2 regions of the Glutamicibacter halophytocola genome follow, and region 1 is predicted to be linked to the other one. Evidence: predicted binding sites of a transcription regulator. Region 1 holds the regulator's gene; the other holds the start of a gene.
What was found. Region 1 encodes HrcA, which represses chaperone genes, less so after heat shock. Its sites were predicted from a motif close to TTNGCACTCGNNNNNNNCGAGTGCNAA; they were not measured.
Positions count from the first base shown of each region.

Region 2: a site for HrcA is predicted at 1,449-1,475, ahead of groL (chaperonin GroEL). Genes of this name have one in related genera too.

Region 1 is NZ_CP012750.1:1,884,898-1,888,309, reverse strand. It holds gene AOZ07_RS08695 (DUF4870 domain-containing protein) at 1-361, opposite strand, end outside; gene AOZ07_RS08690 (DUF3097 domain-containing protein) at 451-1,323, opposite strand; gene hrcA (heat-inducible transcriptional repressor HrcA) at 1,452-2,465, shown strand; gene dnaJ (molecular chaperone DnaJ) at 2,531-3,412, shown strand, end outside.
Region 2 is NZ_CP012750.1:682,251-685,662, reverse strand. It holds gene groL (chaperonin GroEL) at 1-1,215, opposite strand, end outside; gene AOZ07_RS03280 (LytR C-terminal domain-containing protein) at 1,512-2,123, opposite strand; gene AOZ07_RS03275 (DUF3263 domain-containing protein) at 2,166-2,456, opposite strand; gene AOZ07_RS03270 (uracil-DNA glycosylase) at 2,613-3,386, shown strand; gene AOZ07_RS03265 (threonine/serine exporter family protein) at 3,383-3,412, opposite strand, start outside.

The DNA.
Region 1 (3,412 bases):
GTCCCTTGTTAGCTTGGATAGCGGCAAGGGCGCCTGAAACCGTCATGTAAACCCACAGGGCCACGGCAAGCACGGAGAAAAGCCAGCCGATGCCGGGCAGGATCGTGCAGACGTTCAGCGCAATGGCCAGAATGGTGAGCGGGAAAGTGAAGTTGAAGGCTTCCTTGGATTCCTGGGCGGTGAATGCGCCCCGGTCGCGGAAAACCGCAAAAATAATGGCAGACGGAATGCAGCCGAGAATGGCGCCGAAGTGGGCCATGGTCGACCATTGCCGGTCCTCGGTTGGAGTCAGCGGCAACGCAGCGGTTCGCGATCCTTCGAAGCGCGAATTCTCCGATGACTGCGTCTGGCGTGAAGTCACTATTTTCCCTTGTCTTGCTGTGGCTGGTTTCTTCTCCATCATAGCTGGCTCGGTTCACGCAGAGGCTTGATTACCGGGCTAAAGTCCAGCTATTGGTCAATTGTTAGGAAACCGTAATCTTCGGTGGTCAGAAAATCGATCAATTCTTCTATTCTTCCCAAAAGCTGTGGTTCCAGCTGCCCATAGTGCGAGACCGTGGACAGGATCCGCTGCCAGCCGATGCCGATGTCCTCGGCAGATTCGTGCGGCCAGCCAAAGGCGCGGAGCACACCGGTTTTCCAGTCGGTACCCTTGGGGATGACAGGCCAGGCCTTGATTCCGAGCGTCGACGGCTTGATCGCTTGCCAGACGTCGATATACGGGTGCCCGAGAATCAGGACGTTCTGTGCTGCGCCGGGGACCTTCATGGCCTCGGCGGCAATACGGGCCTCTTTGGTGCCGGCCACGAGGTGGTCAACGAGGATGCCAAGGCGGCGTTCGGGAGAAGGGGCAAAATCGCGGATGGCTCCGGCCAGGTCGTCAACACCGTGCAGTGGTTCAACAACGATCCCCTCAACACGCAGGTCGTGGCCCCAAACCTTTTCCACGAGTTCTGCATCGTGCTTGCCTTCCACCCAGATTCGGCTGGCGCGTGCCTGGCGGGCCTTCAATCCGGTGACCGCCCGGGAGCCAGAAGCGGAGACCATGGTCTTGGGCTGCGCGGCTTTGGCTACCGGATCAACCATCTCGACGGGTTCGCCTTCGAGATAGAATCCGAAACCGGCCTGGAACGAGCGCGTCTTGCCATGGCGGTCCTCCAGCACGATGATGCGCATGCCGCCCGACTTCTCGGTACGCGTGACTTCGCCAACCCAGCCTGAGGTGGCATCTTCCAGAACCATGCCGCGTTCGATGGGTACCTGGCGGAGTTTTTTCTGTGCCGGGGCACTGAGATCTTGCGGTCCCCAGGAGTAATTAGCCACGTACTGCCTTTCGCTGTGATCGAATACGCTCGAAATCCAATGCTAGCAACCGTTGAACGTATTAGACTTGGCACTTGAAAGGTTAGAGTGCCAAACCCTTCTGATAGGGATGCCAAGGAGGTGGCGTTGTGAGTGAGCTTCGGCGTTTGGATGTTTTGCGCGCCATCGTGGAAGACTACGTCCAGTCGCGTGAACCGGTTGGTTCCAAGGCGCTGCTCGATCGGCACAATCTTGGCGTCAGTGCGGCCACGATCCGAAATGACATGGCCTTGCTGGAAGAAGAGGGCCTGATTGCTGCCCCTCACACCTCATCTGGCCGTATTCCGACCGAAAAGGGCTATCGCCGTTTTGTCGATGAGATTGGCGAGCTCAAGCCGCTGTCCAGGGCAGAACGCGATGCCATCAACAAGATCCTGGATGACTCCACCGACCTGGATGAGATGCTCAAGAGCACTGTTCGGCTCTTGGCCAGGCTGACCAATCAGGTGGCGATGATCCAGGTGCCGCACTACGACACCGCGTCGCTGAAGAACCTCGAACTGCTCAGCTTGGGCAGCTCCCAGGTGCTGATGGTCATGATTGCCTCCAACGGCACCGTGGACCAGCGCATGATGGCCGTTGCGCGCTTGTACTCGGATGCCGAATTGGCCGACCTGAAGCTGTGGCTGCTCAATAGTTTCGAGGGAGTCCAGCTCGCCGATCTGAGCGGCAAGCTGACCCGCGCCGGGCTGAACCCGCAGCAGCAATCCGAGCCATTGGTAGACAGCGTATTGCACGCCTTGGAAGAAATGGCCCAGGCAGCCAATACCCAGCGCATCATCATGTCTGGAACAGCCAACTTGGCCCGCGTGGAAGGCGACTTCCCGCTGACCATCACCCCGGTGCTCGAGGCCCTCGAAGAACAGGTCGTGCTGCTCAAGCTCTTCTCCGAGCTGGAGGCGGACTCGCGCGGCGTGGCGGTGGCCATCGGCACCGAGCATCACTACGGGCAGCTCTCGGAGGCCGCGGTGATTGCCACGACCTACGGAGCCGACGTGCGCAACAAGCTGGGTGTGCTCGGCCCGACCCGCATGAACTATCCAACATCGATGGCCTCGGTGCGGGCAGTAGCCCGCTACCTGTCAAAGATTTTGGCGCACTAGCTTCGCTGGCGATACGCTTAGCATTTTTGAATTTTGCATTTTTAGGAAAGGACACGGCGAATAACGTGAGCTCGCATTACGAGACCCTGGGCGTTGCCAAGGACGCGACCCCTCAGGAAATCAAGAGTGCCTACCGGAAGCTGGCACGCAAACTGCACCCGGATGTGAATCCAAGCGAGGACGCCGCAGAGCAGTTTAAGCTTGTGACCCGCGCTTACGAGGTTCTTTCCGACCAGACCAAGCGCTCGAACTACGATGCAACTGGCGATGAGAACGGCAACGGCCACCCGGGCTTTGGCGGCGGCGGCCAAGGCTTCGGCGGGTTCGGCGACATCTTCGAGCAGTTCTTCGGCGGCGGCCAGGCCCAGGGCCCGGCATCTCGTACCCAGCCGGGCCGCGACGCGCTGATCACCATCACGATCGACTTGGAAGACGCGGTCAAGGGCACCGTCTACCCGCTGGAGATGGAAACCGCAGTCACCTGCAAGACCTGCAACGGCACGTGCACCCGCGAGGGCACCAGCCCGGTCACCTGCGATATCTGCCACGGTGCCGGACAGGTGCAGCGGCCGGTCCGCTCCTTCCTCGGCCAGATGATGACGGTGGAGACCTGTGCGGCCTGCCGCGGCTTCGGCACGACCATTCCGGACCCATGCTTGGAGTGCAACGGCGAAGGACGCGTGCGCGAGCATGTCTCGAAGTCGCTGAATGTTCCAGCAGGTGTCGATTCGGGCACCCGCATCCAGCTGCGCGGCCAGGGCGAAGCAGGCCCCGGCGGTGGACCGAATGGCAACCTGTTTGTCGAGGTCGACGTGCGCCGCCACAAGGTCTTCGAACGCGCGCAGACCGACCTGCACGCCAAGATGAGCCTCCCGATGACCGCAGCCGCACTGGGTTGCGAGCTCAAGCTGGAAACCTTCGACGGCGAACAGCCGATCAACGTGGAG
Region 2 (3,412 bases), 1.2 Mb from region 1:
AACGGCTGCCTTGGCGTTGCGCACGGCATCTTCGATGCGGTGCTTGCGCTCCTTGAGCTCCACCTCGGTAGCAGCGCCGGCCTTCAGCACAGCGACACCGCCGGAGAGCTTCGCGTGGCGCTCCTGCAGCTTCTCGCGGTCGTAGTCCGAGTCGGTGTTCTTGATCTCGGCTGCGATCTGGGCCTTGCGGCCGTCGATTGCGTCGGCTTCGCCGCCGCCTTCAACGATGGTGGTCTCGTCCTTGGTGATAACGACCTTGCGGGCGGTACCCAGAACTTCGAGGCCAACGTTGTCCAGGGACAGGCCGATTTCCTCGGAAACAACCTGGCCACCGGTCAGGATGGCGATGTCGGTCAGCATGGCCTTGCGACGGTCGCCGAAGCCCGGAGCCTTGACGGCAACGGACTTGAACAGGCCACGGATCTTGTTCAGGATCAGGGTGGCCAGGGCTTCGCCCTCGACGTCTTCGGCGATGATCAGCAGCGACTTGTTCGACTGCATGACCTTCTCCAGCAAGGTAACCATGTCCTTGACCGAGGAGATCTTCGAGTTGACGATCAGGATGTATGGGTCTTCCAGGACGGTTTCCTGGCGCTCTGCGTCGGTGACGAAGTAAGCGGAGATGTAGCCCTTGTCGAAGCGCATGCCCTCGGCCAGCTCCAGCTCCAGGCCGAAGGTGTTGGACTCTTCAACGGTGATAACGCCCTGCTCGCCGACCTTGTCGAGAGCTTCAGCGATCAGGCCACCGATTTCCTTGTCGCCAGCGGAGATCGAAGCGGTAGCAGCGATCTGCTCCTTGGATTCGATCTTCTTCGCTGCGGCGAACAGTTCTGCGGTGACGGCTTCTACAGCCTTGTCGATACCGCGGCGCAGTGCGATCGGGTCGGCACCTGCAGCAACGTTGCGCAGGCCTTCCTTGACCAGTGCCTGTGCGAGCACGGTAGCGGTGGTGGTACCGTCGCCAGCGACGTCGTCAGTCTTCTTGGCAACTTCCTTGACCAGCTCTGCGCCGATCTTCTCGTAAGGATCTTCGAGGTCGATCTCCTTAGCGATGGACACGCCGTCGTTGGTGATAGTAGGAGCGCCCCACTTCTTCTCTAGAACAACGTTGCGGCCGCGTGGGCCCAAGGTCACCTTTACCGCGTCAGCAAGGGTGTTCAGTCCGCGCTCGAGTCCGCGGCGTGCTTCCTCGTCAAATGCAATCATCTTGGCCATAGTGGCTTTCGGTCCTTTCGGGACGATTTTGCGAAAATGCAACCGACAGACAGCGCCCGCGACGGACGAGTGGACCGGTGCGGCATCGGGCCGGCAACCGTTTCAACTCTCGCTATCTGAGGTATTTTCCACGCTCCATCCGCCATGGCGCTAACCGGTGCGCTCGCGTTCCGCAGGGAACGCAAAAACCGACCGGCGTTAGCAGTCACAGCGTAAGAGTGCTAATACAAATATTGGCACTCTCGCATGGCGAGTGCAAGCCGGTCGGCTCTGAGCGAAGGGAATTTATGAACGAATTATTCGTTCAGCCCCAGCGGGTCATCGGTGCCCAGCACGACGCTGACCCGATCGGGAATGTTGTTGGTCTGCAGAACTTCGTCAATATTAAGGACTTCAGCAGCTTTTTCCGCGGTGGTGCGGTAGGCCTCTGACATGTAGTACACAGCGGAAACATCCGCCGGCTTGCTCCAGTTATCGGCGACGATGTTGGTGAACCCGGCTTCTGCCATGGCCTCTTCGCCAGCACCCGCGACGCCGGCAACATTTGCGCCGTTGTACACGCCGATCTTCTGGCCAAAGAGCACGTCTGCTTCATCAATGGTGCTGGATGGCGATGCGGATTCGCTCGGTGAAGCCTCCTGAGAACTATCGGCAGACTCCCCGCCGCCTTGGGACTGCAAGCTCTCATCGCTGGAAGGGCCCGCGAGGCTGTCTTTGAGCTGGGGGCCGAAGATGAAGGATGCTACGCCGATGGCCAGGACGATCACGGCCGTCAGCACTACCCACAGCAATTTGCCACCGGTTGACTTTGAGGCCGCGGACTGCGCCCATCCGTGCGCATGGTGTGAACCGACACGGGTGTTGAACTCCGGAACGCGATCAAATTCGTCACGCGGGTAGTTGGTCATTCTTGTCCTTGCTCGAGGTCTGACTGGTCACGGCAGGCTGGGTTATCGTCCCGAGCCGACCTTACCGCCCACACGACGTTTTGTTGAACGTGTTCTGCGCAGTCGCTTAACCAGCATCGGGTCGTAGGCCATCGCCGCATCCGTCTCAATCAGCTGGTTCAGCAGCTGATAGTAATTGGTTGGAGACATGGAGAACTGCTTGGTAATCGCTTGTTCCTTGGCTCCGGCATACTTCCACCACAATTTTTCCAAGCTCAGGATCTGTTGCGAACGTTCGTCGAGTTCCGAGTCTGGGTTCATCACAAAATCCACCAACAACTCTTTCTCAGCCATCCGTTCTCACCTCTGTCCTCGGCTCAGTTTTTGCGCATTTCATTCATGCATGTACTCCACCATTGGTAGACATACCACCGACATTCTAACCAATCTCTTTAGCTATCGCCGTGTGGCCTGGCACAGGCACGCCAGAAAAACGGAACAATAGCGTCTATGGATGAAATGCAAGAACCCCTGTTCGAGGCTCCTGGGCCACCGCCGGCACCCGTGTATGAACCAGCAGAATTCCCGTTCTTCCACGGCGCGCAATCCATGGCCGACCACGGATTTATTGCTCAAGATTGGGTTCCTGCGCTCAGCAAGCAAGATGAAAATCTTCGCCAGCTTGCCCTCGAATTAACCGAACGTTCATCACGAGGCGAAACATTGCTCCCCGATCCCGAGGTGATGTTCCGCGCACTATCTTTGCCTTTAGCTGAGGTCAAGGTCCTGATCATCGGCCAAGACCCCTACCCGACACCGGGGCATCCCAACGGATTGGCCTTTGCGGCCAACAAGCGTGTCCGCCCCTTGCCACGCTCGTTGAATAACATCTACAAGGAGCTCGAAGCCGACTTGGGGATCACCCCTGCGTCGCATCCTGATTTGAGTGCCTGGCAGCAACGCGGGGTACTGCTGCTCAACCAGGTGCTTTCGGTCACCGCAGGCCAGGCCGGTTCACACCAAAAGATCGGGTGGGAACCAATCATTGCGTCCCTGCTGTCCGCGCTGAACGAGCGTTCCGCTCCCCCGGTCGCCATTCTCTGGGGCAATCATGCACAGAAGTTCTCGCCTGCCCTGGGGAATCTGCCGCAATTGCGAAGCGCCCATCCATCGCCGCTCTCGGCTTCGAGGGGATTTTTCGGCTCAAAACCCTTTTCAGAGGCCAATCGGCTCCTGTCCGCACAGGGACAAGAGCCGATTGACTGGAGTTTGCCGCCAGCCTAGCGGCGGCGGATGCGTCGCCGTTCGCG